DNA from 2 places in the Streptomyces sp. NPDC014991 genome. Region 2 is predicted to be linked to the other one. Evidence: predicted binding sites of a transcription regulator. Region 2 holds the regulator's gene; the other holds the start of a gene.
The links. The regulator HrcA, encoded in region 2, represses chaperone genes, less so after heat shock. The targets are predictions, from matches to a motif close to TTNGCACTCNGNNNNNCNGAGTGCNAA.
Positions count from the first base shown of each region.

Region 1: a site for HrcA is predicted at 12,940-12,966, ahead of groES (co-chaperone GroES). Genes of this name have one in related genera too.

Region 1 covers NZ_JBIBVY010000016.1:155,703-171,174, forward strand. The annotation lists gene ACF1BE_RS24285 (glycerol-3-phosphate dehydrogenase/oxidase) at 1-547, opposite strand, end outside; gene ACF1BE_RS24290 (nucleotide sugar dehydrogenase) at 830-2,038, shown strand; gene ACF1BE_RS24295 (GuaB3 family IMP dehydrogenase-related protein) at 2,257-3,381, opposite strand; gene guaB (IMP dehydrogenase) at 3,519-5,027, opposite strand; gene ACF1BE_RS24305 (sigma-70 family RNA polymerase sigma factor) at 5,191-5,778, opposite strand; gene ACF1BE_RS24310 (response regulator transcription factor) at 6,625-7,236, opposite strand; gene ACF1BE_RS24315 (WhiB family transcriptional regulator) at 7,618-7,947, shown strand; gene ACF1BE_RS24320 (LysR family transcriptional regulator) at 8,100-9,008, opposite strand; gene ACF1BE_RS24325 (MOSC domain-containing protein) at 9,091-9,759, shown strand; gene ACF1BE_RS24330 (SDR family NAD(P)-dependent oxidoreductase) at 9,811-10,584, shown strand; gene groL (chaperonin GroEL) at 10,742-12,364, opposite strand; gene groES (co-chaperone GroES) at 12,485-12,793, opposite strand; gene ACF1BE_RS24345 (polysaccharide deacetylase family protein) at 13,040-13,849, opposite strand; gene ACF1BE_RS24350 (polysaccharide deacetylase family protein) at 13,846-14,772, opposite strand; gene ACF1BE_RS24355 (methyltransferase domain-containing protein) at 14,863-15,472, shown strand, end outside.
Region 2 covers NZ_JBIBVY010000001.1:623,696-639,167, reverse strand. The annotation lists gene ACF1BE_RS02880 (AMP-dependent synthetase/ligase) at 1-985, shown strand, start outside; gene hemW (radical SAM family heme chaperone HemW) at 1,445-2,677, shown strand; gene ACF1BE_RS02870 (DUF3097 domain-containing protein) at 2,703-3,506, opposite strand; gene ACF1BE_RS02865 (MBL fold metallo-hydrolase) at 3,575-4,297, opposite strand; gene hrcA (heat-inducible transcriptional repressor HrcA) at 4,469-5,485, shown strand; gene dnaJ (molecular chaperone DnaJ) at 5,486-6,622, shown strand; gene ACF1BE_RS02850 (nitronate monooxygenase) at 6,799-7,929, shown strand; gene ACF1BE_RS02845 (16S rRNA (uracil(1498)-N(3))-methyltransferase) at 7,926-8,666, shown strand; gene ACF1BE_RS02840 (VOC family protein) at 8,683-9,075, shown strand; gene ACF1BE_RS02835 (hypothetical protein) at 9,351-9,857, shown strand; gene ACF1BE_RS02830 (S41 family peptidase) at 9,976-13,122, shown strand; gene ACF1BE_RS02825 (histidine triad nucleotide-binding protein) at 13,221-13,574, shown strand; gene ACF1BE_RS02820 (ribonuclease Z) at 13,590-14,495, shown strand; gene ACF1BE_RS02815 (adenosine deaminase) at 14,516-15,472, shown strand, end outside.

The sequences.
Region 1 (15,472 bases), on a different contig from region 2:
TGGTCACGAAGCGGGCGTCGTCGACCTGGGCGTCGTAGTACTGAAGGGCGCCGACGAGGGCGTCCTTGCGCAGGCAGGGGGCGACACGCAGGGCGTGACGGCGGGTCAGGTGGCGGTGCACCGGCAGGCCCCGGCCGTGGCCGCGGGCCATGGACATCGCGTCGTAGAGCGCGACGCCCGAGCCGGCGTACAGCCGCTCCCAGCCCTTGTGCTGGAGCGGGTAGAGGAACGGCACCGGCTTGACCAGGTGCGGGGCGAGCCGCTCCAGGAGCAGGCCGCGCTCCTTGAGGGCCTCGCGGACGAGCGCGAAGTCGAGCATCTCCAGATAGCGCAGGCCGCCGTGGATCAGCTTGCTGGACCGGCTCGACGTGCCGGACGCCCAGTCGCGGGCCTCGACCAGGCCGGTGGTCAGGCCACGGGTGACGGCGTCCAGTGCGGTGCCGGCACCGACCACTCCGCCGCCGATCACCAGGACGTCCAGCTCGCGCTCCGCCATCGCCGCCAGTGCCTCGGCGCGCTGCGCCGGCCCCAGAGTCGCTGTCCTCACCGCTGCCTCCCGATGTCGCAAGACGTGCTCACGTCGGCCGCACCCGGTGGGCGAAGCCCGGTTCATCCCCTTCTCATGCCCAAATTCTGACCGCGTCGTCCGACTTCGGCCACCAGGTGCTGACACCCTGTGGACAACTCCCGCAGAACCCCTGGAAGACACACGAACACAATCACACATAACGGTCATATGTGTACCTAGTCTGACAGTGCACTCGCTCGTCTTGTCCACAGCGGTTGCGTACCTGTTCCGCTTCGGCTACTGGGAAGGACGGCCCACGCCATGCCCGCAGACCTCGCCGTCATCGGACTCGGTCCCTACGGCTTGCCGCTCGCCCAGGCCGCCGTCGCCGCCGGCATCGCCACCATCGGATACGCCACCGGCCCCGAGGCCGGCTCGCTCAGCCCGGCCGAGCTGCGCCGGATGCACGCGTCGGGCTTCCGGCCCGGCACCGACCCGGCCCAGCTCGGCCGGGTGCGCACCGCGGTGATCTGCGCGCCCACCCCGCGCGGCGCCGACGGCGGACTCGACCTCGGCCAGGTCGAGGCGGCGGCCCGCACCCTGGCCGAGCAGCTCCGCCCGCACACCACGGTCATCCTGGAGTCACCCGTGCTGCCGGGCACCACGGAGGAGTTCCTGCGCCCGCTGCTGGAGAAGGGCTCGGGTCTGCGCGCCGGCCGCGACTTCCACCTCGCCTACTCCCCCAGCCGGGTCGACCCCGGCAGCCGCGACCACACCCCCGCCGGCACGCCGAGGGTCATCGGCGGCCTCACCCCCGCCTGCACCGAGTCGGCCGCCGCGTTCTACGGCCGGCTCACCGACAAGGTCGTCCGCGCGCGCGGGCTGCGCGAGGCGGAGACGGTACAGCTGCTGGAGACCAACTACCGGCACGTCAACATCGCGCTCGTCAACGAGATGGCCGTCCTCTGCCACGAGCTGGGCGTGGACCTGTGGGACGTCATCCGCTGCGCGGAGACCAAGCCCTTCGGCTTCCAGGCGTTCCGGCCCGGTCCGGGCGTCGGCGGCCACGGCGTCCCCCAGGACCTGACCGGCCACGCGACCCGCACCCTGCGCATGGTCGAACTGGCCCAGCAGGTCAACAACCGGATGCCCCGGTACGTCGTCCGGCGCGCCGCCACGCTCCTCAACGAGCACGGCAAGTCCGCGCGCGGCGCCCGCGTCCTGCTCCTCGGCGTCACCTACAAGCCCGACCTCGCCGACCAGCAGGGCACGCCGGCCCAGGAGATCGCCGTACGGCTGATGGAGCTGGGAGCGGCCGTCAGCTACCACGACCCGTACGTGCCCGCGTGGAGCGTCCTGGACCGCCCGGTCCCGCGCGTGGACTCCTTCTACGAGGCCGCCGCCGACGCCGACCTCACGATCCTGCTCCAGCAGCACCGCACCTACGACCTCCAGGGGCTGTCGGTGAAGGCGCAGCTGCTGCTGGACACGCGGGGCGCCACGCCCACGGGGGCGGCACACCGGCTGTGAACGGGCGCGTGTCCCGCGGCGGCGGCCCGCCACCCGGCAACCGGCACGCGCACCGGCCGGGGCACGCGCGAGGGGCCCGACATGCGCGAGGGGCCGGCCACCCGTCCGGGTGACCGGCCCCTCGGGCGTCGTGGGAACCAGGGTCTTCCGTTCGGACGGGGCTGGCTCAGGGAGCGGTGCCAGGGCCCGCGAGCCCGGCATGATCCGAACGAGAGGGCCTAGCGGCGGTGCTGGGAGTCCGCCACCGTGACCTCGACCCGCTGGAACTCCTTCAGCTCGCTGTAGCCGGTGGTGGCCATGGCGCGGCGCAGGGCGCCGAAGAAGTTCATCGAGCCGTCGGGGATCCGGGACGGGCCGGTGAGGATCTCCTCGATCGTGCCGACCGTGCCGAGGTCGACCTTCTTGCCGCGGGGCAGCTCCTCGTTGACGGCCTCCATGCCCCAGTGGTGGCCCTTGCCGGGCGCGTCGGTGCCCCGGGCCAGCGGGGAGCCCATCATCACCGCGTCGGCACCGCAGGCGATCGCCTTGGGCAGGTCGCCGGACCAGCCGACACCGCCGTCCGCGATCACGTGCACGTACCGGCCGCCGGACTCGTCCATGTAGTCACGGCGGGCCGCGGCCACGTCGGCGACGGCGGTGGCCATCGGGACCTGGATGCCGAGCACGTTGCGCGTGGTGTGCGCGGCGCCGCCGCCGAAGCCGACCAGCACGCCGGCCGCGCCGGTGCGCATCAGGTGCAACGCGGCGGTGTACGTGGCGCAGCCGCCGACGATGACCGGTACGTCCAGCTCGTAGATGAACTGCTTCAGGTTCAGCGGCTCGTGCGAGGACGACACGTGCTCCGCCGACACCGTCGTACCGCGGATGACGAAGATGTCGACGCCCGCGTCCACGACCGCCTTGGAGAACTGGGCGGTGCGCTGCGGGGAGAGCGCGGCGGCGGTGACCACACCGGAGTCGCGCATCTCCTTGATGCGGGCGCCGATCAGCTCCTCCTTGATGGGGGCGGAGTAGACCTCCTGGAGACGGCGGGTGGCCGTCTCGGCGTCCAGCTCGGCGATCTCGTCCAGCAGCGGCTGCGGGTCCTCGTACCGGGTCCACAGACCCTCGAGGTTCAGCACGCCGAGGCCGCCCAGCTCACCGATGCGGATCGCGGTGGCCGGGGAGACCACGGAGTCCATCGGGGCGGCCAGGAAGGGCAGCTCGAAGCGGTAGGCGTCGATCTGCCAGGCGATCGAGACCTCCTTCGGGTCCCGCGTACGGCGGCTGGGGACGACGGCGATGTCGTCGAAGGCATACGCCCGGCGGCCGCGCTTGCCGCGCCCGATCTCGATCTCAGTCACGTCTTGGGCCTTTCCCTGATGCGTTTCAGCGTCTTCCAGTATCGCCGACGGACACGGCAACGGCGGCCCCGCGTGGTGCGGGGCCGCCGTCGACGGCCGTCACGCGCGCGTGCAGGCGCGTGCGTGCTGCCTGAGAGCTACCTCTTGCTGCTGTAGTTCGGCGCCTCGACCGTCATCTGGATGTCGTGCGGGTGGCTCTCCTTCAGACCCGCCGAGGTGATCCGCACGAACCGGCCGCCCGTCTGGAGCTCGGGCACGGTCCGGCCGCCGACGTAGAACATCGACTGGCGCAGGCCGCCGACCAGCTGGTGGACGACGGAGGACAGCGGGCCGCGGTAGGGCACCTGGCCCTCGATGCCCTCGGGGATCAGCTGCTCGTCGGAGGCGACGCCCTCCTGGAAGTAGCGGTCCTTGGAGAACGACCTGCGCTCGCCACGGGTCTGCATGGCGCCGAGGGATCCCATGCCGCGGTACGACTTGAACTGCTTGCCGTTGATGAACAGCAGCTCGCCCGGGGACTCCTCGCAGCCCGCGAGCAGCGAGCCGAGCATGACCGTGTCGGCGCCGGCGACCAGGGCCTTGGCGATGTCGCCGGAGTACTGGAGGCCGCCGTCGCCGATCACCGGGACACCGGCGTCCTTGGCGGCCAGCGCGGCCTCGTAGATGGCGGTGACCTGCGGGACGCCGACGCCGGCGACCACACGGGTCGTACAGATGGAGCCGGGGCCGACGCCGACCTTGATGCCGTCGGCGCCCGCGTCGACCAGGGCCTGGGCGCCGTCGCGGGTGGCGACGTTGCCGCCGATCACGTCGACACCGGAGGAGTTCGACTTGATCTTGGCGATCATGTCGCCGACCAGCCGGGAGTGGCCGTGCGCGGTGTCCACGACGATGAAGTCGGCACCCGCCTCGATCAGGGCCTGGGCGCGCTCGTAGGCGTCACCGGCCACACCGACCGCCGCGCCGACGAGCAGGCGGCCCTCGGCGTCCTTGGCGGCGTGCGGGTACTTCTCCGCCTTGACGAAGTCCTTGACCGTGATCAGGCCCTTGAGGACGCCCTCGTCGTCGACCAGGGGCAGCTTCTCGATCTTGTGCTTGCGCAGCAGCTCCATGGCCTCGGGGCCGGAGATGCCGACCTTGCCGGTGACCAGCGGCATCGGGGTCATGACCTCGTGCACGCGGCGGCTGCGGTCGTTCTCGAACGCCATGTCGCGGTTGGTGACGATGCCGAGGAGCTTCTTGTCCCCGTCGGTCACCGGCACCCCGCTGATGCGGAACTTCGCGCACAGCGCGTCCGCCTCGGCGAGGGTGGCCTCCGGGTGGATGGTGATGGGGTCGGTGACCATGCCGGACTCGGAGCGCTTCACCAGGTCCACCTGGTTGGCCTGGTCCTCGATGGAGAGGTTGCGGTGCAGGACGCCGACGCCGCCCTGGCGGGCCATCGCGATCGCCATGCGGGCCTCGGTCACCTTGTCCATGGCGGCGGACAGCAGCGGGATGTTGACCCGCACGTTCTTGGAGACGTACGAGGCGGTGTCGATCTCGTCGGGTGCCATGTCCGACGGGCCCGGCAGCAGCAGCACGTCGTCGTAGGTCAGCCCGAGTGTCGCGAATTTTCCGGGCACTCCGTCGACGTTGGCAGTCATGACACCTTCCCCAAATGGCCTTGCTCGGTGCGGATGTCCATGCTAACGGGAAGCGTCGCCAGCAAATTCCACGATGCCGGGTCGCTTCAGGCTTCGTACGTTCGTACGGAAACCGCGGCGCGCCTGTTCAGCGACGGGCCAGCAAGGCCCCGCACAGGGGGGATTACTGTTCGGCGAGCGCACGCAGGCGGCTCAGTGCCCGGTGCTGGGCCACGCGGACCGCGCCGGGTGACATTCCCAACATCTGCCCCGTCTCCTCCGCGGTCAAGCCCACGGCGATGCGCAGCAGGAGCAGTTCGCGCTGGTTCTCGGGGAGGTTGGCCAGCAGTTTCTTGGCCCACTCGGCGTCGCTGCTGAGCAGGGCCCGCTCCTCGGGGCCGAGGGAGTCGTCGGGCCGCTCGGGCATCTCGTCGGACGGCACCGCGGTCGACCCGGGATGGCGCATGGCCGCCCGCTGGAGGTCGGCGACCTTGTGGGAGGCGATGGCGAAGACGAACGCCTCGAAGGGGCGGCCGGTGTCGCGATAGCGGGGCAGGGCGAGGAGCACGGCCACGCAGACCTCCTGGGCGAGGTCCTCCACGAAGTGGCGTGCGTCGCCGGGGAGCCGGGACAGCCGGGTGCGGCAGTAGCGCAACGCCAGCGGGTGCACATGGGCGAGCAGATCGTGCGTGGCCTGCGCGTCGCCGTCGACGGCCCGGTGCACGAGCGCGCCGATCGGCCCGTGGGCCGTGCCCGCCTCGTCGTCGCGCATCGGTCCATGGTGCCTTGCGGCCGTCCGGTCCGTCGCATCGTGTCCGTGGTTGTGCACCGAAGCGTTATGAGCAGGTGCGCCGGCACTCATTCCCTGCGCCCTCCCCTTCCGCTCGACCGACTCGTCCCCGAGAGACTCCACACCTCAAGGATGCGGCATCCGCGCCGAAACGAGCAGCGCGCGTCCGGCGGGCCGCCTCGCACCTCGCCTGTCGGGAGATGGGGCGGGCTGGTGTTCCGGGGCGCGTACGCCCGGAGCGTGTGACCCCGGAGCGCGCGCCGCAGGCGGTTGCCGCCGGCGCATCCCGTACGAGCACGGACACCGTCACTCGGGCGGACGCCGGATGCGATCGCACGGGGCGCCGTTACCCCCGGAAACCATACGGGCACGCACACCGGGTGCCGACCCGGGGCGGGGCCGGGAAGCGGCCCCCGGTCGGCCCGGGATGCGGTTCCGCCGTACGGACCGCGCGGGCCGGAAGCCCGGAGCGGCCGCGCGGACCGGGCCTCCGGAAACCGGGGACGACTGCGTGCGCCGGGTCCACCGATGCCGCACGACATCCACATCCCCGCGGCATCGCGAAGGAACTCACGGCGACCCGAGGCGACACCCGGCGACCCGAGGCGACACCCGGCGACCGGGGGCGGCCTCCGGTGCCCCACCGCGCTTCCGGCGACCTGACGGCACCGACCCGGCACTCGCGCGGCACCCGTTCCGCTTCCCCCGGGCGGTCCGTCCGCCGTCGGGTCGGCCGGCCGGTGGCGAGGGAGATCGGGAGGGAGAACGGTAGGCGGGGCGCTGCCGGGCGGGGCCCGGCAGGAGACGCCCCGCGGAGGCGCCCAGCCGCTACCGGACCAGTCCCCAGCGGAAGCCGAGGGCCACCGCGTGGGCCCGGTCGGAGGCACCGAGCTTCTTGAACAGGCGCCGGGCGTGGGTTTTCACGGTGTCCTCGGAGAGGAACAGCTCGCGGCCGATCTCGGCGTTGGAGCGGCCGTGGCTCATGCCCTCCAGCACCTGGATCTCGCGCGCGGTGAGCGTGGGCGCGGCGCCCATCTCGGCCGAGCGCAGTCGGCGCGGGGCCAGGCGCCAGGTGGGGTCGGCGAGGGCCTGGGTGACCGTGGCCCGCAGTTCCGCGCGGGACGCGTCCTTGTGCAGGTAGCCCCGCGCGCCCGCGGCGACCGCCAGGGCCACGCCGTCGAGGTCCTCGGCGACCGTGAGCATGATGATGCGCGCGCCCGGGTCGGCGGACAGCAGCCGGCGCACGGTCTCTACGCCGCCCAGGCCGGGCATGCGCACATCCATGAGGATGAGATCGGAGCGGTCGGCGCCCCAGCGGCGGAGGACTTCCTCGCCGTTGGCCGCCGTCGTCACGCGCTCGACACCGGGCACGGTCGCGACCGCGCGGCGGAGCGCCTCTCGGGCAAGCGGGGAGTCGTCGCAGACGAGGACGGATGTCATGACCGCCCTCCGCAGCTGATGCGCGTCACCTTGAGCCTCCAGGCTGGTACGGAATCGTCACCTGTGCGGTCGACCGTCTCGGACGCCTGCCCGAGCGCTTGTTTCTTCAACCGCCTCCGCACTCTCAACGACGGTCACTCGAAAGAGTTACGGGGCCGCGTGCCGTCTTCGGCACTCTATGTGAGGGCGTCGACACGGTGCAGACATGCCCGCCGGACCCTCAACTTTTCATCACAACGTATGACCCATTCAGCCGCTTTTCTTCCCGTTTCGTGGTGTCCGGGGCTAGATTCGCAATGAGTCATATTTTCATCTCCTTAGATCGGAGAAGTACGGTCGTTGGCACCGTTTCCGCCCAGAACGGCTACAAGGGGTCACGTAATGGCAGATTTCTCCCGCCTTCCCGGACCGAACGCGGACCTGTGGGACTGGCAGCTGCTGGCTGCCTGTCGCGGCGTGGACAGCTCGCTCTTCTTCCACCCCGAGGGCGAGCGCGGGGCGGCTAGGAGTGCTCGCGAGAACTCGGCCAAGGAGGTCTGCATGAGATGCCCGGTCCGTGCGCAGTGCGCCGCGCACGCACTGGCGGTGCGCGAGCCGTACGGCGTCTGGGGCGGCCTGACCGAGGACGAGCGCGAAGAGTTGATGGGGCGGGCCCGCCACCGCCTGGTGTCGGCGTCGACCACCAGCGGTGACACCGCCCCTGAGCATTGAAGGAACGTTTCTGCAAGAATCCACGACCCACTCCTCAGCGGGCACGCGCGCGCGGCCGTGACCCGCCGGGCAGCTGCTGCACACGGGCGAGGAAGCCTGGACGCGCCCGCCCGCCTGCGCCCCGCCGGCCCCGGCCGGCTGTCCGCGCCGCGCTAGCCGCGTCCTGCGGTCCGCGCCGCGCGGGCCAGCTGTTCCAGCGTCGCCGCCACGGCCGGCACCCGTGCCAGGTCGGGCAGGGTGAGGGCGACGATCTCCCGCCGTACCGCCGGTTCCAGCCGGACCGTCCGCGCACCCCTCGGCCGTACCGACTCCACCGCCAGCTGCGGCAGTACGGCGACCCCCAGATCCGCGCCGACCAGGCCGACCACCGCCGGATAGTCGTCGGTGGCGAAGTCGATGCGCGGAGTGAAACCCGCCTTCTCGCACACCGCGACCAGCTGGCCGCGGCAGCGCGGGCAGCCCGCGATCCAGGGCTCGGCGGCCAGCTCGCCGATGGCGACGGCGTCCGCGCGCGCCAGCCGGTGCCGTTCGGGCACCAGGGCGACCAGACGGTCAGTCAGCAGGGGCCGTACGACGAGATCGTCCCAGTCCTCGGCGACCGGCGCGCCCTCGTAACGGAAGGCCAGGGCCAGGTCGCAGTCCCCCTCGCGCAACAGTTCCACGGACCTCGGGGGTTCGGCCTCCTCCAGGGAGACGCGGGTGCCGGGATGGGCGGCGCGCAGGGCGGCCAGGGCGGTCGGGACCAGCGTGGAGCTTCCGCTGGGGAAGGAGACCAGCCGGACCCGGCCGGCGCGCAGACCGGCGATGGCGGCGACCTCCTCCTCCGCCGCGGTGAGCCCGGCGAGGATGCCGGAGGCGTGCCGGACGAGGGCCTCGCCCGCCTGGGTGAGGCGCATCTCGCGGCCGGCGCGGACCAGCAGCGGGGTGCCGACGGAAGCCTCCAGAGCCTTCATCTGCTGGCTGACGGCCGGCTGGGTGCAGCCCAGCTGGCGCCCCGCCGCGGAGAAGGAGCCGGTGGTGGCGACGGCGCGCAGAACGCGGAGATGACGGGCCTCGATCACTCCCGGAGTATAAGACGGCCTTGGGCGGGACGTCCGATCACGCTTCGGCACTTTGAGGGCCAGGTCCCGTACCGTGCGAGGAATGAAGGTTCTCTCGGTGAATCTGGGCCGCCCCCGGCGCGTGCCCTACACGGGTCAGCCGGACGGGCTGACCGGTATCGACAAGCGGCCGGCCGACGGGCCGGTGCGGGTGGCGGCGCCCGGGCCCAAGGGGATCGGCGGGAGCGGACTCGCCGGGGACGCGGTGTGCGAACGGCGCTACCACGGCGGGAACGACCAGGCGGTGTACGCGTTCGCCCGTGAGGACCTCGACGCGTGGGAGCGCGAACTCGGCCGGCCGCTGGCCGACGGCTGCTTCGGCGAGAACCTGACGACGGAGGGCCTGGACGTCTCCGGGGCGCTGATCGGCGAGCGCTGGCGGATCGGTCCCACGGTGGTGCTGGAGGTGACCTCGGGCCGTGTTCCCTGCCGTACGTTCCAGGGCCATCTGGGCGAGCGCGGCTGGGTCAGGAGGTTCACACGGAAGGGCGCATCGGGTGCCTACCTCCGGGTGATCGAGCCGGGCGAGATCCAGGCGGGCGACGCCGTGGAGATCGTGCACCGGCCGGACCACGGGGTGACGGCGGCGTTGCAGTTCCGCGCGGTCACCACCGACCGGGACCTGCTGCCGGGGCTGCTCGTCGCGGGCGACGCCCTGCACCCGCAGACGCTGGCGGCGGCCCGCGCGTACCTGGCGGCGCGAACCGATTGAGGGGCCGTCACCGCATCGGACCCCGTCGGCCCGGGTCACTACGCTTGGGCCATGACAACGGCTCTGATTACGGGATCGACCGCGGGAATCGGTGCCGCGTTCGCGCGGCGGCTCGCGGCTGACGGGCACGACCTCGTCCTGGTGGCCCGGGACACCGGGCGGCTGCGCGAGCAGGCGACCGAACTGCACGACCGGCACGGCATCGAGGTGGAGGTGCTGACCGCCGACCTGTCCGAGGACAAGGGCATCGAGGCGGTCGCCGACCGGCTCGGCGACCGGAAGAACCCGGTCGACCTGCTGGTGAACAACGCCGGCTTCGGCAACAAGGGCCGCTATCTGGACGTGCCCATGCCGGACGAGCTGAAGATGCTCAAGGTGCACTGCGAGGCGGTGCTCCGGCTGACGTCGGCGGCGGCCGGGGCGATGCGGGAGCGGGGCCGGGGCGGGGTGGTGAACGTCGCCTCCGTGGCCGCCTTCGTCCCGCGCGGTACGTACGGCGCGTCCAAGGCGTGGGTCGTGCAGTTCACCCAGGGCGCGGCGAAGGACCTGGCCGGCAGCGGGGTCCGGCTGATGGCGCTGTGCCCGGGCTTCGTGCGCACCGAGTTCCACCAGCGGGCCGGCATGGGCACGGACAACATCCCGGGCTGGATGTGGCTGGACGCCGACAAGCTGGTCACGGCGGCCCTTGCCGACCTGGCGCGCGGGAGGACGGTCTCCGTACCGGACCCCCGGTACAAGGCGCTGATGGGCCTGGTGAAGGTGACGCCGCGCGCGCTGCTGGGCGGGATCAGCTCGAAGACCGGGCGCAAATACGGGCCGCAGTAGCGCAGGGATGACGCCGCCGTCCCGGTGCCCAGTGGGAGGACGGGGGGACGCCACCGGGCCGGGCGGACCGGGGAAGGGGGACGGCGAGGCGCACGGCGGACAGGGCGAAGGCCCGGTCCCTGGCCGGGACCGGGCCTTCACTCGGGCGCGTGCTCGCTCAGTGAGCGTGACCGTGGCCGTGGCCCGCGGCCTCCGGCTCCTCTTCCTTCTTCTCGACGACCAGGGTCTCGGTCGTGAGCAGCAGGGAAGCGATGGAGGCGGCGTTCTCCAGGGCGGAGCGGGTGACCTTGACCGGGTCGATGACGCCGGCCTTGATCAGGTCGCCGTACTCGCCGGTGGCGGCGTTGTAGCCCTGTCCGGGCTCCAGGTCCGCGACCTTGGAGACGATGACGTAGCCCTCCTGGCCGGCGTTCTCGCCGATCCAGCGCAGCGGCTCGACCACGGCCTTGCGGACCACGGCGACACCGGTGGCCTCGTCGCCGGTCTTGTCCAGGTTGCCGGCCAGGACCTTGGAGGCGTGCACCAGGGCGGAACCGCCACCGGAGACGATGCCCTCCTCGACCGCGGCGCGGGTCGCGGAGATGGCGTCCTCCAGGCGGTGCTTCTTCTCCTTCAGCTCCACCTCGGTGGCGGCGCCGACCTTGATCACGCACACGCCGCCGGCCAGCTTCGCGAGGCGCTCCTGGAGCTTCTCGCGGTCCCAGTCGGAGTCGGTGTTCTCGATCTCCGCCTTGATCTGCGCGACGCGGCCGTGGACGTCCTCGGTCTTGCCGGCGCCGTCGACGATCGTGGTGTCGTCCTTGGTGACGGTGATGCGGCGGGCCGAGCCCAGCACGTCGATGCCGACCTGGTCGAGCTTGAGGCCGACCTCCTCGGAGATGACGGTGCCGCCGGTGAGGGTGGCGATGTCCTGGAGCATGGCCTTGCGGCGGTCACCGAAGCCGGGGGCCTTCACCGCGACGGCGTTGAAGGTGCCGCGGATCTTGTTGACGACCAGGGTCGACAGGGCCTCGCCCTCGACGTCCTCGGCGATGATCAGCAGCGGCTTGGAGGCACCGGCCTGGATGACCTTCTCCAGCAGCGGAAGCAGGTCCGCGATGGCGGCGATCTTGCCCTGGTGGATGAGGACGTACGGGTCCTCCAGGACGGCCTCCATGCGCTCCTGGTCCGTCACGAAGTACGGGGACAGGTAGCCCTTGTCGAAGGCCATGCCCTCGGTGAAGTCCAGCTCCAGACCGAAGGTGTTGGACTCCTCGACGGTGATGACACCGTCCTTGCCGACCTTGTCCATCGCCTCGGCGATCAGCTCGCCGACCTGCTGGTCCTGGGCGGACAGCCCGGCCACGGCGGCGATGTCGGACTTCTCGTCGATGGGGCGCGCCGTGGCCAGCAGCTCGTCGGAGACGGCCTTGACCGCGGCGTCGATGCCCTTCTTCAGGGCGCCCGGGGAGGCACCGGCGGCGACGTTCTTCAGGCCCTCGCGCACCAGCGCCTGGGCGAGCACGGTGGCGGTGGTGGTGCCGTCACCAGCGATGTCGTTGGTCTTGGTCGCCACCTCCTTCACCAGCTGGGCGCCGAGGTTCTCGTACGGGTCCTCGAGCTCGACCTCGCGGGCGATCGTGACACCGTCGTTGGTGATGGTGGGGGCGCCGAACTTCTTGTCGATGACGACGTTGCGGCCGCGGGGGCCGATCGTCACCTTCACCGTGTCGGCAAGCTTGTTGACGCCGCGCTCAAGGGCGCGACGGGCGTCCTCGTCGAACTTCAGGATCTTCGCCATGACAGCGGGAGCCCTCTCCGAAATCAGTGGGTGAAAAGAGACTGCGCCCCGGGCGCCCGGCTTCTTGTCGATTCGCGGGGGCCAGGGGCGCAGCTCAGAGCAGCGAAGTGCTTGAGGTGACTACTTCTCGATGATCGCGAGGACGTCGCGAGCCGAGAGGACGAGGTACTCGTCGCCGTTGTACTTCACCTCGGTGCCGCCGTACTTGCTGTAGAGGACGACGTCACCGACCTTGACGTCGAGCGGCAGACGCTCGCCGTTCTCGAACCGGCCCGGGCCCACGGCGAGGACGGCGCCCTCCTGGGGCTTCTCCTTCGCGGTGTCCGGGATGACCAGGCCAGAGGCCGTGGTCTGCTCGGCGTCCAGCGGCTGGACCACGATGCGGTCCTCGAGCGGCTTGATGGCAACCTTGGAACTGGTGGTCGTCACGATCCGACCTCCCCCTTCGGAGATCTCACGGGGTTGACTGTCTGAGGTGGCGACCAGGTCGATCCGTCGTCGCGGGTGCCGGATCTGCCCGTCGCTGTGTTGGCACTCTCGACTGCCGAGTGCCAGGGCCGAGACTATGACCGCGATTAGCACTCGGTCAAGCGGAGTGCCAATGCGCGCGGCGCGTCGTCCCGATTCGGGGGGTGGCGGAGCGCCCCGCCGACGTACCGGCGGCCGGTGCCGCTCCTACAGATAGTCCTCGAGGCGTCCGACGGTCAGCCCGCGTTCCTGCACCTTGCGCAGCACCCGCGCCGTGCGTTCGCGCAGGGACGGGCCCGTCGACTCGTCCGGGCCCACGAGGACGATGTCGCCGGGGCGCAGCCGGTGCGGGCCGTGGCTGTAGACGAGGCCGGCCGGGGTCAGGGCGGCGCGCCACAGGGCGACCGCCGTGATGCCGCAGTCCGCCGCCGCGCGCAGGGTGGTGGTGTCGTACGAGCCGTACGGCGGGCGGAAGAGGCGCGGGCGGACGCCGAGGCGGGCGCGGAGCCGGTGCTGCTGGCCGCAGATCTCGGCGCGCTGGGAGGCGTACGGCGTGCCGGCCGGCGCCCGGTGGTCGAGGGTGTGGTTCTCGATGCCGGCGCCGAGTGCGCGCAGGCGGGCGAAGTGTCCGTAGCCGGGGCCGGCGACGCTGTCGGTGAGGAACATGCTGACCGGGAGCCGCAGTTCGCGGACCATGTCGACGAAACGGGGGTCCCGTTCGGCGCCGTCGTCGTAGGTGAGGAAGACGACCCGGTCGCGGGTGGGGACGTGGTCGGCCACCGGGGGCAGGGTGTGTGCCCCCGGGCGCACGGAGAGCGGCCGGGCGGGGTGCAGCGGGGCACGCGCGAGCGGTTCGGTCAGCCCCCAGTGGCGGTAGCCGCGGTCGGGGGCCGGGCCGTGCGGGCGCACGCCTTCGGCGGCCTTCTTGCCGAGCCGCTCGATGGGGTCGACGGACGGGGCGCAGCCCGTCAGGAGCAGGGCCGCGGCGAGGACCGCGGCCGGGCCCCGCGGCCTCACAGGTAGTCCTCCAGGCGGGCCACGGCGTAGCCCTCGCGCGTGACCTTGTCCAGGAAGCTGCGCATGTCGTCCACCATCGTGCCGTTCCAGTCGTCGCGGCCGCGGAAATGGGTGAGGACGATGTCGCCGGGGTGCAGGCTGCGGTCCCACTCGCGGTACTCCCAGTGGTCCACGAAGACCTCTTCGTCCCAGATGGGCGCGTATTTGATCCCGCAGGACCTGGCGGCGCGCAGGGTGTCACCGTTGTAGTTGCCGTACGGCGGGCGGAAGACGGTGGGCGCCTTGCCGAACTGCTTCTTCATGATGTCCTGCATGCCGCAGATCTCGTGCCTCTGCTCCTCGTAGGACAGTCCGGGCAGGTAGGGGTGGGTCAGGGTGTGGTTGTTGAGGGTGACGCCCTCTGCCTGCATCCTGCGGAAGTAGCCGTAGTCCTCCTTGACGAGGTAGTCGCTGAGGAAGGCCGTGTACGGGATCTTCAGCTCGCTCATCATGCGCAGGAACGCGGGGTCCTTCTCCGCGCCGTCGTCGATGGTGAGGAAGACGACCTTCTGCCGGGTGGGGATGGTCGTGAAGACCGGTGGGAGCCGCTCCTCCTCCTGCCCGTCCACCTCGAAGCCGTCCCGGGCGGTGATCTCGGGCTTCCTCGCGGGCGGGGCCGGGGGGGTGAGCGGGGTGCGGTCCAGGCCCCAGCGGTGGGCGGCGGCGGCCAGCCGGGCGTGTTCGGCGGCCTGGCGTGCGTGTTCGGCGGCCTGGCGGGTGCGCGGGTCCGGGGCGCGGGCGGGGCCGCCCTGTCCGGCGGCCGGTTCGGTGCCGCCGGCGCAGCCGGTGAGGAGGGCGGCGGCGGCCAGCGCGAGAGCTCCGCAGCGGACGGCCACCGGCACGCCCGATGCCTGACTTTTGTCATTTTGTACTACTACTCGCATGGTGTCGGATCCTCCCAGGCCCCGGCCCCCGCCCCGGGCCGACACCGCCACCGGACGCGCACCATCCACCGACTGGCCCACAATGACCCGGTGAACGACCTCGCTCTGCTCCTCACCCCCGAAGGCCGCGCCCTCCTCGACGAGGTCCGCGACACCGCCCCGGCGGACGAACTCGCCGTCGCCACCCGGCTGCGCCGCGACCACCCCGCCGAGCTGGTGTCGGCCGCGCTCGGCCAGGCCCGGCTGCGGCAGCGGGCGGCGGCCAAGTTCGGTCACGAGGACGCCGGGCGGATGTTCTTCACGCCGAACGGGGTCGAGCAGTCGACGCGGACCCCTGTGGCCGCCTACCGGGCGCAGCGGTTCCGGGACCTCGGCGTCACGTCCGTGGCCGACCTGTGCTGCGGGATCGGCGGCGACGCGATCGCGCTCGCGCGGGCCGGGATCCGCGTGCTGGCCGTGGACCGGGACCCGCTGACCGCGGCGGCCGCCCGCGCGAACGCCGAGGCGCTGGGCCTCGCCGGGCTGATCGAGGTGCGGGAGGCGGACGTCACGGAGGTCGACGTCACCGGGTACGACGCGGTGTTCGTGGACCCGGCCCGGCGGGGCGGACGCGGCCGGATCTTCGACCCGGAGGCGTACTCGCCGCCGCTGTCCTGGGCGGTCCGGACCGCCGCCGGGGCGCCGCTCGCCGCGCTGAAGA
Region 2 (15,472 bases):
CGTCGCGGCCAAGGCCCGCGAGGGCGGCGCGGCCAAGTACAGGATCTTCCAGTGGGCGGCCGAGGTCGCCCGCGAGTACGCCAAGGCCAGCCAGGACAACTTCCGGCGCACCGGCACCGCCTCCGTGCCCTTCGGTCTCGCCGCCCGGCACAAGGTCGCCGACACCCTCGTCTACGGCAAGCTCCGCGAGGCCTTCGGCGGCCGGCTGCGCGCCTGTGTCTCCGGCGCCTCCGCGCTGTCCCCGGAGATCGGTTTCTTCTTCGCCGGTGCCGGCATCCACATCCTGGAGGGCTACGGCCTCACCGAGACCTCCGCGGCCTCCTTCGTCAACCCCGGCGAGGCCTACCGCACCGGCACGGTCGGCAAGCCGCTGCCCGGGACCGAGGTGCGCATCGCCGACGACGGTGAGATCCTGCTGCGCGGCCCCGGCGTCATGGAGGGCTACCACCAGCAGCCCGGGAAGACCGCCGAGGTGCTGGAGTCCGACGGCTGGTTCCACACCGGCGACATCGGTGAACTCTCGCCCGACGGCTATCTGCGCATCACCGACCGCAAGAAGGACCTCATCAAGACCTCCGGCGGCAAGTACGTCGCGCCGGCCGAGGTCGAGGGCCAGTTCAAGGCGGTGTGCCCGTACGTCTCCAACATCCTGGTGCACGGCGCCGACCGGAACTACTGCACCGCCCTCATCGCCCTGGACGAACTCGCGCTCCAGGACTGGGCGAAGGACAACGGCCTGGAGGGCAGGCCGTACGCGGAGATCGTCGCCGCGCCGCAGACGGTGGAGATGGTCGACGGGTACGTCCGGCAGCTCAACACCGGGCTCCAGCGCTGGCAGACCATCAAGAAGTTCCGGCTGCTGCCGCGCGACCTCGACGTGGAGCACGGCGAGATCACACCGAGCCTGAAGCTGAAGCGGCCGGTGGTGGAGCGGGAGTACCGGCACCTCATCGACGAGATGTACGCGGGGACGCGGGAGCAGTAGGGCGCCGCGGGAGGGGCAGGTCCGCCGCCCGGCCCACGGCCCCGGCGGCGGCCCGCCCGACGACGACCCGTCACCGGCACCCGGGCGGCGTGCCCGGCCGCCGTCCGCTCCGGGCGGCGTGCGCGCCCTCGTCCGCTCCGGGCTCGCGTCACCGCCCCCGGACGCTCCGGGTGGCCTGTCCGTCCTCGTACGCCTGGGGGAGCGCTGGTCCTCGTCCGTCCCGGGCTCGCGTCACCGCCTCCGCACGCTTCAGGCCCGCATGACCGCCCCCGCACGCTTCAGGCCCGCCTGACTGCGCCCCCGGACGCTCCGGGTGGCCTGACCGCCCCCGCACGCCCCGGCGGCGTGACCGCCCCCGCACGCCCCGGGTGGAGCGCCCGCCCTGGTCCGCCCCGAGCGGCCCGACCGCCCCGTACGCTCCAGCCGGAGTGTCCGCCCGCGTGCGGGACAATGGGTGGCATGCCTTCCGCACTCCCCGACGGCGAGCCCGTCCCCGCCGACGGTGCGCTGCCCGCGCACGCGCTCGCCGGGGCCGGCGACCGCCCGCTCGGTTTCTACCTCCACGTGCCGTACTGCGCGACCCGCTGCGGTTACTGCGACTTCAACACCTACACCGCGACCGAGCTGCGCGGCACGGGCGGGGTGCTCGCCTCCCGGGACAACTACGCCGAGACGCTGACCGACGAGGTCCGGCTGGCCCGGAAGGCGCTGGGCGACGATCCGCGCGAGGTCCGCACGGTCTTCGTCGGCGGCGGTACGCCGACCCTGCTGGCCGCCGACGACCTGGTGCGGATGCTGGCTGCGGTCCGTGACGAGTTCGGTCTCGCGCCGGACGCGGAGGTCACGACGGAGGCGAACCCGGAGTCGGTCGGTCCGGCATATCTCGACGCCCTCCGGGAGGGCGGCTTCAACCGGATCTCCTTCGGCATGCAGAGCGCCAGGCAGCACGTGCTGAGGATCCTCGACCGCACCCACACCCCCGGCCGGCCCGAGGCGTGCGTGGCGGAGGCAAGGGCGGCGGGCTTCGAGCACGTCAACCTGGACCTGATCTACGGCACCCCGGGGGAGTCGGACGACGACTGGCGGGCCTCCCTGGAGGCGGCCCTGGGCGCCGGCCCCGACCATGTCAGCGCGTACGCGCTCATCGTCGAGGAGGGCACCCGGCTGGCCGGCCGCGTCCGCCGGGGCGAGATCCCGATGACGGACGACGACGTCCACGCCGACCGCTATCTGATCGCCGAGGAGATGCTGAGCGCGGCGGGTTTCGACTGGTACGAGGTCTCCAACTGGGCCACCTCCCCGGCGGCCCGCTGCCTGCACAACGAGCTGTACTGGCGGGGCGCCGACTGGTGGGGCGCCGGACCGGGCGCGCACAGCCACGTGGGCGGGGTGCGCTGGTGGAACGTGAAGCACCCGGGCGCGTACGCGGCGGCGCTGGCGTCGGGACGCTCGCCCGGCGCGGGCCGGGAGCTGCTGTCCGAAGAGGACCGCCGGGTCGAGCGCGTCCTGCTGGAGCTGCGGCTGCGCGAGGGCGTGCCGCTGGATCTGCTCCGCGAGGAGGGACTCGCCGCGGCACGCCGGGCCCTGGCCGACGGACTGCTCCGGACGGGACCGTACGAGGAGGGGCGCGCCGCGCTGACCCTGCGCGGGCGGCTGCTGGCGGACGCGGTGGTGCGGGACCTGGTCGACTGACCCCGGCAAGCGGGCGCGGTCGGACTCACTCGGGCGCGGTCACGAAGTCGATCAGCTCCTCGACCCGTCCCAGCAGCTCAGGCTCCAGGTCCTTGTACGACCGCACCCGCGCCAGGATCCCCTGCCAGACCGCGCCCGTGTTCTCCGGCCAGCCCAGCGCCCGGCACACTCCCGTCTTCCAGTCCTGGCCGCGCGGTACCGCCGGCCAGGCCGGGATACCCAGGGCGGACGGCTTCACCGCCTCCCAGACGTCGATGTACGGGTGACCGACGACGAGCGCGTGCTCGCTGGTCACCGACTGTGCGATGCGCCACTCCTTCGTGCCGGGCACCAGGTGGTCCACGAGCACGCCCAGCCGGGCGTCCGGGCCCGGCGCGAACTCCGCGACGATCGCCGGCAGGTCGTCCACGCCCCCCAGGTACTCCACCACCACGCCCTCGACGCGCAGGTCGTCGCCCCACACCTTCTCGACCAGTTCGGCGTCGTGCCGGCCCTCGACGTAGATGCGGCCGGCGCGGGCCACGCGCGCGCGTGAGTCCGGTACGGCGACCGAGCCGGACGCCGTGCGCGTGGGGCGTACGGGACCCGAGGACGGCCGTACGAGGGTGACCGCGCGGCCCTCCAGCAGGAAGCCGCGCGGCTGGAGCGGGAACACCCGGTGCTTGCCGAAACGGTCCTCCAGGGTCACCGTGCCGGCCTCGCAGCGGATCACCGCCCCGCAGAACCCGCTGCCGGGCTCCTCCACCACCAGGCCCGGCTCGGCCGCCACCTCCGGCACGGGCTTCGGCTTCTTCCACGACGGGGTCAGATCGGCGGAGTACTGGCGCATTCGGATGACGATAGGAGAAGCCGTACGGAGACGCTCACGACACGCCGGGAACCGGCCGGCGGAGCGGCTCAGCGCACGCCGAAACGGGCGGCCAGCGCGTCCCGTTGACGCCGCACGAAGGCGGCGTCCACCACCGCTCCGTGCCCCGGTACGTACCGCGCGCCCTCGCCGCCGAGCGCCAGCAGCCGGTCCAGCGCGGCCGGCCAGCGCGAGGGGACCGCGTCCGGCCCCGCCTGCGGTTCGCCGGACTCCTCCACCAGGTCGCCGCAGAACACCACCTCCGGATCGCCGGGGACGAGCACGGCGAGGTCGTGCGCGGTGTGGCCGGGGCCCACGTCGGCCAGCAGCGCCTGCCGGCCGCCGCCCAGGTCGAGCGTCCACTCGCCGCAGACCGCGTGGCCGGGCGGGACCAGCGCGTCCACCGCCTCGGCGGCGTCGGCGGGCGGCAGGCCGTTCCGGAGCGCGTCCAGGCGCAGCTCCTCGCGCTGGTGGACCAGGACCGCGTCCACGCCCACGGCCGCGTACGTCTCGGCGCCGGCGAACGCGGGCGCCCCGAGGACGTGGTCGAAATGGGGATGCGTGAGCGCGAGATGGGTCACACGGCCGCCGGCCAGCGACTCGGCCCGGGACCGCAGCCGGGCCCCCTCCGCCAGGCTCGATCCCGCGTCCACCACCAGCGCGGTGCCCGCGCCCAGTACCAGGCCCGCGGTGCAGTCCCAGCCGGGCAGCCGGCACCGCCCCACCCCGGCGGCCAACCGTTCCCAGCCCAGGTCTTCCCAAGTCACCGTCATACCGGCGACGCTAGCGCTACGAGCCGGTACGGCGGGCCCGGCCTTGCCCGGTGCGTACCCGGCGGCCGTACACTGGGCCGGGGAAGGCTGGCACTCGCACGGGCGGAGTGCCAGGCGGCCGGCCCGAACGGACGAACGGACCAGGGGACGACGTGCTGGAGGTGCGCGCGGATGCTGAGTGAACGCAGGCTTCAGGTGCTGCGCGCCATCGTTCAGGACTATGTCGGCACCGAGGAGCCGGTGGGCTCCAAGGCGCTCACCGAACGGCACAACCTCGGTGTCTCCCCGGCGACCGTCCGCAACGACATGGCGGCCCTGGAGGACGAGGGGTACATCGCCCAGCCGCACACCAGCGCGGGGCGTATCCCCACCGACAAGGGCTACCGGCTGTTCGTGGACAAGCTCGCCGGCGTCAAGCCGATGACCGGGCCCGAGCGGCGGGCCATCCAGAACTTCCTGGGGGGCGCCGTCGACCTCGACGACGTCGTGGCGCGCACGGTCCGGCTGCTGGCGCAGCTGACCCGGCAGGTCGCCGTCGTGCAGTACCCGTCGCTGACCCGGTCCACGGTCCGGCACGTGGAGCTGCTCTCGCTGGCTCCCGCGCGTGTGATGCTGGTGCTGATCACGGACACCGGCCGGGTCGAGCAGCGGATGGTCGACTGCCCGGCGCCGTTCGGCGAGGCGTCGCTGGCGGATCTGCGGGCGCGGCTGAACAGCCGGGTCACGGGCCGCCGGTTCGCGGACGTGCCGAAACTGGTCGAGGACCTGCCGGACGCCTTCGAACACGAGGACCGCGGTACGGTCTCCATGGTGCTCTCCACCCTTCTGGAGACACTCGTCGAGGAGAACGAGGAGCGGTTGATGATCGGCGGTACCGCCAATCTCACCCGCTTCGGGCACGACTTCCCCCTCACGATCCGGCCCGTCCTGGAGGCACTGGAGGAGCAGGTCGTGCTCCTCAAGCTCCTGGGCGAGGCGAAGGACCCCGGCGTGACCGTGCGCATCGGCCACGAGAACGCCCACGAAGGACTCAACTCCACCTCCGTCGTGTCGGTGGGCTACGGTTCGGGCGGCGAGGCAGTCGCCAAGCTCGGCGTGGTCGGACCGACCCGCATGGACTACCCGGGAACGATGGGAGCGGTACGCGCAGTGGCACGGTACGTCGGACAGATCCTGGCGGAGTCGTAAGTGGCCACGGACTACTACGCCGTTCTCGGCGTGCGCCGCGACGCGTCGCAGGATGAGATCAAGAAGGCGTTCCGTCGGCTCGCTCGCGAGCTGCACCCGGACGTCAACCCCGATCCGAAGACCCAGGAGCGGTTCAAGGAGATCAACGCCGCCTACGAGGTGCTGTCGGACCCGCAGAAGAAGCAGGTCTACGACCTCGGCGGCGACCCGCTCTCCCAGTCGGGCGGGGCGGGCGCGGGCGGCTTCGGCGCCGGCGGCTTCGGCAACTTCTCCGACATCATGGACGCGTTCTTCGGTACGGCGTCGCAGCGCGGGCCGCGCTCGCGCACCCGGCGCGGCCAGGACGCGATGATCCGGATCGAGATCGAGCTGGACGAGGCGGCCTTCGGGACGACCAAGGACATCCAGGTCGACACCGCCGTCGTCTGCAACACCTGCAACGGCGAGGGCGCGGCCCCGGGCACGTCCGCGCAGACGTGTGACATGTGCCGCGGTCGTGGCGAGGTGTCGCAGGTCACCCGGTCCTTCCTGGGCCAGGTCATGACCTCCCGGCCCTGCCCCCAGTGCCAGGGTTTCGGCACGGTCGTGCCGACCCCGTGCCCGGAGTGCGCCGGCGACGGCCGCGTCCGCTCGCGCCGTACGCTCACCGTGAAGATCCCGGCCGGCGTCGACAACGGCACGAGGATCCAGCTCGCCGGTGAGGGCGAGGTCGGCCCCGGCGGCGGCCCGGCCGGTGACCTGTACGTCGAGATCCACGAGCTGCCGCACGCGATGTTCCAGCGGCGCGGTGACGACCTGCACTGCACGGTCACCGTCCCGATGACGGCGGCGGCCCTCGGCACGAAGGTGCCGCTGGAGACCCTGGACGGCATGGAGGAGGTCGACATCCGGCCCGGCACCCAGTCCGGCCAGTCGATCCCGCTGCACGACCGGGGCGTCACGCACCTGCGCGGCGGCGGCCGGGGTGACCTGATCGTCCACGTCGAGGTCATGACCCCGACCAAGCTCGACCCGGAGCAGGAACGCCTCCTGCGCGAACTGGCCAAGCTGCGCGGCGAGGAACGCCCCCAGGGCCAGTTCCAGCCGGGACAGCAGGGGCTGTTCTCCCGGTTGAAGGACGCGTTCAACGGCCGCTGAGGCGGTTGCAGGACGCGTTCGACGGCCGCTGAGGCGGGCGGCCGGGGGCGGTCGAAGTCGGTCGGGGAGGGGCCGGGATTCCCGGGGGGCGACCCCCGGGATCCCCTTGTGCCGGCGGCGTGTGCCGGCGGAAGCCCGGATTCGGTCTTGTACGGGGGACGTGACACCATGCGGTCATGTCCTCCGCGCTGACCGATCTTTTTCGCCATCCGATCGTGCAGGCCCCCATGGCGGGCGGCGTCTCCGTCCCGCAGCTCGTCGCCGCCGTCTCCGAGGCCGGCGGACTCGGGTTCCTGGCCGCCGGGTACAAGACCGCCGACGGGATGTACCAGGAGATCAAGCAGCTGCGGGGACTGACGGGCAGGCCCTTCGGCGTGAACGTGTTCATGCCGCAGCCGGAGTACCCCGGCGCCGCCACCGGCGTCAGCGCGCCGGCCGGCGCCGCGCCCTCGTCCGGCGCCGTCGAGGTGTACGCCCACCAACTGGCCGGTGAGGCCGCCTGGTACGAGACCGAGCTGGGGGACCCGGACAGCGGCCGGGACGACGGCTACGACGCCAAGCTCGCCGTGCTGTTCGACAACCCCGTGCCGGCGGTCTCCTTCCACTTCGGCGTGCCGAGCCGCGAGGTGCTCGACCGGTTCCGCCGCGCGGGCACGTTCACGCTGGTCACCGCCACCACCGCGGAGGAGGCCCGCGCGGTCGAACGGGCCGGTGCGGACGCGGTGATCGCCCAGGGCGTGGAGGCCGGCGGTCACCAGGGCACGCACCGGGACCTCCCGGAGAACGACGGCTCCGGCACCGGACTGCTGTCGCTGGTCACGCAGATCCGTGAGACGGTCCGCGTCCCGGTCGTCGCCGCCGGCGGCATCATGCGCGGCAGTCAGATCGCCGCCGTCCTCGCGGCCGGCGCGAGCGCGGCCCAGCTGGGCACCGCGTTCCTCGCCACCCCCGAGTCCGGCGCGCACGCCCTGCACAAGCAGGCGCTGACCAACCCCCTGTTCGCCCGCACCGAGCTGACCCGCGCCTTCTCCGGCCGCCCGGCCCGCGGCCTGGTCAACCGCTTCCTGCGCGAGCACGGCCCGTACGCGCCCGCCGCCTACCCGGACGTCCACCACATGACGGCCCCGCTGCGCAAGGCCGCCGCCAAGGCCGGGGACGCGCAGGGCATGGCGCTGTGGGCGGGCCAGGGGCACCGGCTGGCCCGGGCGCTGCCGGCCCGGGAGCTGGTGGAGGTGCTGGCGGCCGAACTCGCGGAGTCCAGAACGGCGTTGTCGGACCTGCCGCGGCACGGAGGTGAGGCGCGATGACCGCTCCCGTCTTCATCGTGGACCGACTCGACCGGATCGGCCCGGAGTTCGTGCTCGACGGCCCCGAGGGGCGGCACGCGGTGTCCGTGAAGCGGCTGCGGGCGGGCGAGGACGTGGTCCTCACCGACGGGCGGGGTCGCTGGGCGGAGGGCGTCGTGAAGGCCACCGAGGGCAAGGACCGCCTGGTGGTCACGGACCTGGAGTCCGTGCACGAGGAGCCCCCGGCCCGCCCGCGGATCACCGTCGTACAGGCCCTGCCCAAGGGTGACCGGGGTGAACTGGCCGTGGAGACGATGACCGAGGTCGGTGTCGACGCCATCGTGCCCTGGCAGGCGTCCCGTTGCATCACCCAGTGGAAGGGCGAGCGCGGTCTGAAGGCCCTCGGCAAGTGGCGGGCCACCGCCCGGGAGGCCGGCAAGCAGTCCCGCCGGGTCCGCTTCCCCGAGGTCGGGGACACGGCGACGACGAGGCAGGTGGCCGAGCTGCTCGCCCGCGCCGACCTCGCCGCCGTCCTCCACGAGAGCGGCGAGGAACGCCTCGCCACCGCCGCGCTCCCCGCCGGCGGCGAGATCGTGCTGGTCGTCGGCCCCGAGGGCGGTGTCTCCCCCGAGGAGCTGGCCCTGTTCGCCGAGGCCGGCGCGAGGCCGTACGTCCTCGGGCCCACCGTGCTGCGCACGTCCACAGCCGGCACCGCGGCCGCGGCCCTCCTGCTGGGCCGCACCGGCCGCTGGTCCTGACCACCCGGGAGGCTCCATGGAACTCGCCCAGATCCGGCTGCTCGTCACCGACTTCGCCGCCTGCTACCGCTTCTACGCCGACGTGCTGGGCCTCACGCCGCAGTCCGGCGCGGAGCGGGGCCCGTACGAGAAGTTCAGCCCGCACGCCGGCTCCGCCGGGATCGCGCTGCAGGACCGCGCCATGATGGCCGAGGTCCTGCCCGAGCTGAGCGATACCGCCACCGGCCACCGCTCCCTGGTCGTGCTGCGCGTGGACGATCTCGACGCCTGCTGCGCGCGGACGACCGCCCGTGGCGCGACCCTGCTGCACGGCCCGGCCCCCCTGACCGACCGCATGCGCGTGGCCTACCTGAAGGACCCGGAGGGCAACCTCGTCGAACTGCAGGAGTGGCTGCTGCTGCGCGGCTGACCGCGACGGCCTGGGCGGCGGGCGGCTCGGTCCCGGCCGCCGGATCGTGGTGTGCTCCGCGCGGCAGGCGTGGCGGCCGTGATGCTGCCACCGGACGGCCGCTCGACCGTACCGGTGGTGCTGGTCGCCCGGTGCACGTCGCCGTGCCCGGCTGCCGGATCCGGGCGCTGCTCCGGACGGGTGAGTGGCCGTATGCGGTCTACCGCGCGGCCCGGGCCGATGGCACGCTGCCCTGTATGGGGGCATGCGGGCGGATGCGGCAGGGATCGCGGGCGATGGCAGTGGCGGGGCTCGTCGTGCTGGCGACGGGTGCCGCGGTGGCGTGCCGGCCGGACGGGCTCGGCTCCATGACCGTCGCGTACACCACCGATCGGACCGCGACCGCCGCGCTGGAACGGCGGCACGTGGACGTCGCCTGGCTCACCTGCACCGGGAGTGACGGCGGCGGACGCACGCACGGCGCCTCACCCGGTCCGGGCGAGACCACCGTCGTCTCCGTCGACTGCCAGGGCCGGACGGGCCACGGGCAGAAGATCGTCGTCACCGGGCTGGTGACCAGGGCCGTCGACGGCGCCTGCGTGCGCGGGGACCTGACCGCGAAGGCCGGCGGCAGACAGGTCTTCCACGTCGACGGGCTCGGTGACTGCGCCGCCAGGCCCGGACCGACCTACCGCCCGCCCACGGTGGGACGGCCGGAACCCACCGTGACCGTCACCGTCACCGTCACCCGGACCGTCCGGTGCCGGACCGAGGCCGCCTGCGGGTCCGTGCAGGGCAAGTGAGGGGAACCGGCAGCGGGGCGCACCGGGCGCTGCGTAGAGTGACGGGGTGACTCAGGGTGCCTCCACGGGAACGACGGAAACCGCCGCCTATCTCCGATTCCCCCATCTGCACGGCGACTTGGTGACCTTCGTCGCCGAGGACGACGTCTGGCTCGCATCGCTCGACGGCGGCCGGGCCTGGCGGGTCAGCGCCGACAACCGGCCGGTGTCGCTGCCCCGGATATCCCCGGACGGCGGGCACCTCGCCTGGACGTCCACCCGCGACGGCGCCCCCGAGGTGCATGTCGCCCCGGTCGGCGGGGGCCCCGCCGACCGGCTGACGTACTGGGGCGACCGCCGTACCGAGGTGCGCGGCTGGACGGCGGACGGGCGGGTGCTCACGCTCGGCGCGCAGGGCCGGCACAGTTCCCGCCACACCTGGGCGCACGCCGTCCCGCTCGACGGCGGACCGGCCGAGACCCTGCCGTACGGGCCGGTCGGGGACGTGGCGCCGGGACCGGCCACCGTGCTGCTGTCCGCGCCGATGGGCCGCGAGGCCGCCTACTGGAAGCGCTACCGGGGCGGTACGGCGGGGAAGCTGTGGATCGACCACGGCGGCGACGGCCGGTTCGTGCGGCTGCACGAGGACATCGCCGGGAACATCGAGTGCCCGGTGTGGGCCGGTGACCGGCTCGCCTTCCTCTCCGACCACGAGGGCACCGGAGCGGTCTACTCCTCCCTCGCCGACGGCTCCGACCTGCGCCGGCACACCCCGCTCGCCGGTTTCTACGCCCGTCACCTGGCCGGTGACGGCGACCGGGTCGTCTACAGCTCGGCCGGTGAACTCTGGCTCCTGGACGACCTGGAGGGCGGCGAGCCGCGCCGCCTGGACGTGACGCCGGGCGGGCCCCGGACGGACCTGCGGCCACGCCCGGTCAACGCCGCCCGCTGGTTCGGCGAGGCGTCGCCCGACCACACCGCGCGCGGCAGCGCCGTGTGCGTGCGCGGCGGCGTCCACTGGGTCACCCACCGCTTGGGACCCGCCCGCGCCCTCGCCGCCACCCCCGGCGTGCGCGCCCGGATGCCGCGCGCCTTCCGCGCCGCGGGCGAGGAGTGGGTGGTGTGGGTGACGGACGCCGAGGGCGACGACGCCCTGGAGTTCGCCCCCGCGACCGGCACCGTGCCCGGCGCCCCGCCGCGCCGGCTCGCCGCCGGGCAGCTCGGCCGGGTCCTGGAGCTGGCGATGGCGCCCGACGGCAGCCGGGCCGCCGTCGCCGCGCACGACGGGCGGCTGCTGCTCGTCGAACGGGAGACCGGCGAGGTCCGCGAGGTGGACCGCAGCGACGACGGCGAGGTCTCCGGCCTCACCTTCTCCCCCGACTCCGCCTGGCTCGCCTGGGCCCACCCCGGCCCCCGCCCGCTGTCGCAGCTGCGTCTCGCCCACACCACCGACCTGTCGGTCACCGAGGCGACCCCGCTGCGCTTCCAGGACTACGCGCCCGCCTTCACCCTCGACGGCCGGCACCTCGCGTTCCTCTCCAACCGCGCCTTCGACCCGGTCTACGACGAACACGTCTTCGACCTCGCGTTCGTGGTCGGTGCCCGCCCGCACCTGATCACCCTGGCCGCCACCACCCCCTCGCCGTTCGGCCCGCAGCGCCACGGCCGTTCCTTCGAGACGCCGGACAAGGACGAGACCCCGGACAGCGAGGGCACCCCGGCCACCCGCATCGACCTCGAGGGGCTCGCCGACCGGATCGTGCCCTTCCCGGTCGAGGCCGGCCGCTACTCCACGCTGCGCGCCGCCAAGGACGGCGTCCTCTGGCTGCGCCACCCGGTGCAGGGCGTCCTCGGTGCCGCCCGCGCCCACCCCGAGGACCCCGATCCGCACACCGAGCTGGAGCGCTACGACCTCGTCCAGCGCCGCCTGGAGCACCTCGCCTCCGCCGCCGACCACTTCGAGGTCAGCGGCGACGGCCGGCGTGTGCTGCTGTGGAGCGACGGCCGCCTGCGGGTCGTCCCCGGCGATCGCCGCACCGGCGCCGACGACGACGGCGACACCAGCGTCACCGTCGACCTCGCCCGCGTCCGGCAGACCGTCGACCCGGCCGCCGAGTGGCGGCAGATGTACGAAGAGACCGGCCGCCTCATGCGCGACCACTTCTGGCGCCCCGACCTCGGCGGCGTCGACTGGGACGGCGTACTGGACCGCTACCGCCCGCTGCTCGCCCGCCTCGCCACCCACAGCGACCTGGTCGACCTGCTGTGGGAGGTGCAGGGCGAACTCGGCACGTCGCACGCCTACGTCACCCCGGGCGGCGGCTCCGGCGCCGGCGCCCGGCACGGTCTGCTCGGCGCCGACATCTCCCGCCACGAGGACGGCAGTTGGCGCATCGACCGCATCCTGCCCGCGGAGACCTCCGACCCGGACGCCCGTTCTCCGCTCGCCGCACCGGGTGTCGCCGTCCGCCCCGGGGACGCGATCATCGCCGTGGCCGGGCACCCCGTCGACCCGGTGCGGGGTCCCGGCCCCCTCCTGGCGGGCACGGCCGGCCACCCCGTCGAGCTGACCGTCTCCCCGGCCGCCGGCGGCGAACCCCGGCACCCGGTCGTGGTCCCCGTCGCCGACGAGGAACCCCTGCGCTACCACGCCTGGGTCGCCGACCGCCGGGCCCACGTCCACGCGGTCTCCGGCGGCCGTCTCGGCTACCTCCACGTGCCCGACATGCAGGCCCCGGGCTGGGCGCAGATCCACCGCGACCTGCGCGTCGAGGTCACCCGCGAGGGCCTCGTGGTCGACGTCCGCGAGAACCGCGGCGGCCACACCTCCCAGCTCGTCGTGGAGAAACTGGCCCGCCGGGTCATCGGCTGGGACCTCGCGCGCGGCATGCGCCCCACCAGCTACCCCCTGGACGCGCCCCGCGGTCCGGTCGTCGCCGTCGCCAACGAGTTCTCCGGCTCCGACGGCGACATCGTCAACGCGGCGATCAAGGCCCTCGGTATCGGCCCGGTCGTCGGCACCCGCACCTGGGGCGGTGTCATCGGCATCGACAGCCGCTACCACCTGGTCGACGGCACCCTGGTCACCCAGCCGAAGTACGCGATCTGGCTGGAGGGTTCCGGGTGGGACGTGGAGAACCACGGCGTGGACCCGGACGTGGAGGTGGTCCAGCGTCCGCAGGACTGGGCGGAGGGCAGGGACGCCCAACTCGACGAGGCGGTGAGGCTGGCACTGGAGGCTTTGGAGTCGGAACCCGCCAAGACGCCTCCGCCCATGCCGGCCTGAGGGGGCGCGGGGAACCGCGGGGGCGACCACCACCCGGCCCGCGGGCGAACGACTACGATGCCACCGTAGAGATCACCGGCGAAAGCGAGCGCAGCGCAATGGCTGGAGAACCGCAGGACGACTGCCTGTTCTGCAAGATCGTGGCGGGTGAGATCCCGGCGACGATCGTCCGCGAGACCGAGACGACCCTGGCGTTCCGGGACATAAACCCCCAGGCGCCCACCCACGTCCTGGTGATCCCCAAGGCCCACTACGAGAACGCCGCCGCCCTGGCCGCCGGCGCCCCGCAGATCGCGGCCGACGTCCTCGCCGAGACCCGGGCCGTGGCCGAAGGGGAGGCGCTGGACAGCTACCGCACCGTCTTCAACACCGGTGGCGGCGCCGGCCAGACCGTCTGGCACGCGCACGCCCACGTCCTCGGCGGCCGTGGCCTCCAGTGGCCCCCCGGATAGGGCGGGTCCGGCACCGTGTCCGTCCGTGAACTGGTGGTCCTCGGCACCGCCAGCCAGGTCCCGACCCGGCACCGCAACCACAACGGCTACCTGCTGCGGTGGGACGGCGAGGGCATCCTGTTCGACCCCGGCGAGGGCACCCAGCGGCAGATGCTGCGCGCCGGGGTCGCCGCCCACGACCTGAACCGGATCTGCGTCACGCACTTCCACGGCGACCACTCCCTGGGCCTGGCGGGAGTCATCCAGCGGATCAACCTCGACCGGGTGCCGCACGAGGTCACCGCGCACTACCCGCGCTCCGGCCAGGTGTTCTTCGACCGTCTGCGGCACGCGACCGCCTACCGGGAGACGGCCAGCCTCACCGAGGCCCCGGTCGCCGCCGACGGCGTCCTCGCCGTGACCCCGTCGTACACCCTGGAGGCCGGCAGGCTGTCCCACCCCGTCGAGTCCTACGGCTACCGCCTCGTCGAACCCGACGGCCGCCGCATGCTGCCCGACCGGCTCGCCGCGTTCGGGGTCCGGGGCCCGGACGTCGGCGTGCTCCAGCGCGCGGGCAGGGTCGGGGACGTGTCGCTGGAGGACGTCAGCGAGGTGCGGCGCGGGCAGCGGTTCGCGTTCGTGATGGACACCCGTCTCTGTGACGGCGTCCACGCGCTCGCGGAGGGCTGCGACCTGCTCGTCATCGAGTCCACGTTCCTCGACGAGGACGAGGGACTGGCCGTCGAGCACGGGCATCTGACCGCGGGTCAGGCTGCCCGGGTGGCGCGCGAGGCCGGCGTACGGCACCTGGTGCTGACCCACTTCAGCCAGCGCTACACCGAACCGGAGGAGTTCGAGCGGCAGGCGCGGGCGGCGGGCTTCGAGGGCGAGCTGACCGTGGCCCACGACCTGCTCCGCGTACCGGTTCCGAAACGGCGGTAAAGCACCCGTACGATGCTTTGATGCCCCTCCCGAAAGCAGAACTGCACCTCCACGTCGAAGGCACCCTGGAGCCCGAGCTGGCGTTCGCGCTGGCCGCGCGCAACGGCGTCGAGCTGCCGTACGCCGACACGGACGCGCTCCGTGAGGCCTACCGTTTCGAGGACCTCCAGTCCTTTCTGAACCTTTACTACGAGCTGATGGCCGTCCTGCGCACCGAGCAGGACTTCGCCGACCTGGCCGACGCCTACCTCGCGCGCGCCGCCGCGCAGGGCGTGCGGCACGCCGAGATCTTCTTCGACCCGCAGGCGCACCTGGCCCGGGGCGTGGCCATGGGCACGGTCGTGGAGGGGCTGTGGCGGGCGCTCGGCCGCAGCGAGGAGCGGCACGGTGTCTCCACCCGGCTGATCATGTGCTTCCTGCGTGACGAGTCCGCCGAGTCGGCCCTGGCCACCCTGGAGGCCGCGCGGCCGTACCTGGACCGGATCACCGGGGTCGGCCTGGACTCCGCCGAGGTCGGGCATCCGCCGGTGAAGTTCCGCGAGGTGTACGAGGCCGCCGCCGCGCTCGGGCTGCGCCGCGTCGCGCACGCCGGCGAGGAGGGCCCGCCGGAGTACATCACCGAGGCCCTGGACGTGCTCGGCGTGGAGCGCGTCGACCACGGCCTGCGCTGCATGGAGGACCCTGCGCTGGTCGAGCGGCTGGTCCGGGACCGCGTCCCGCTCACCCTGTGCCCGCTGTCCAACGTCCGGCTGCGCGCCGTGGACACCCTGGCGGACCACCCGCTGCCGGCCATGCTCGACGCCGGCCTGCTGTGCACGGTCAACTCCGACGACCCCGCGTACTTCGGCGGATACGCCGGCGACAACTTCGCGGCGGTCGGCACGGTCCTGGGCCTGTCCCCGGACCGGCTGCGCGAGCTGGCCCGCAACTCCTTCCTCGCCTCCTTCCTGGAGGACGACGAGGACCGCAGGGCCCGC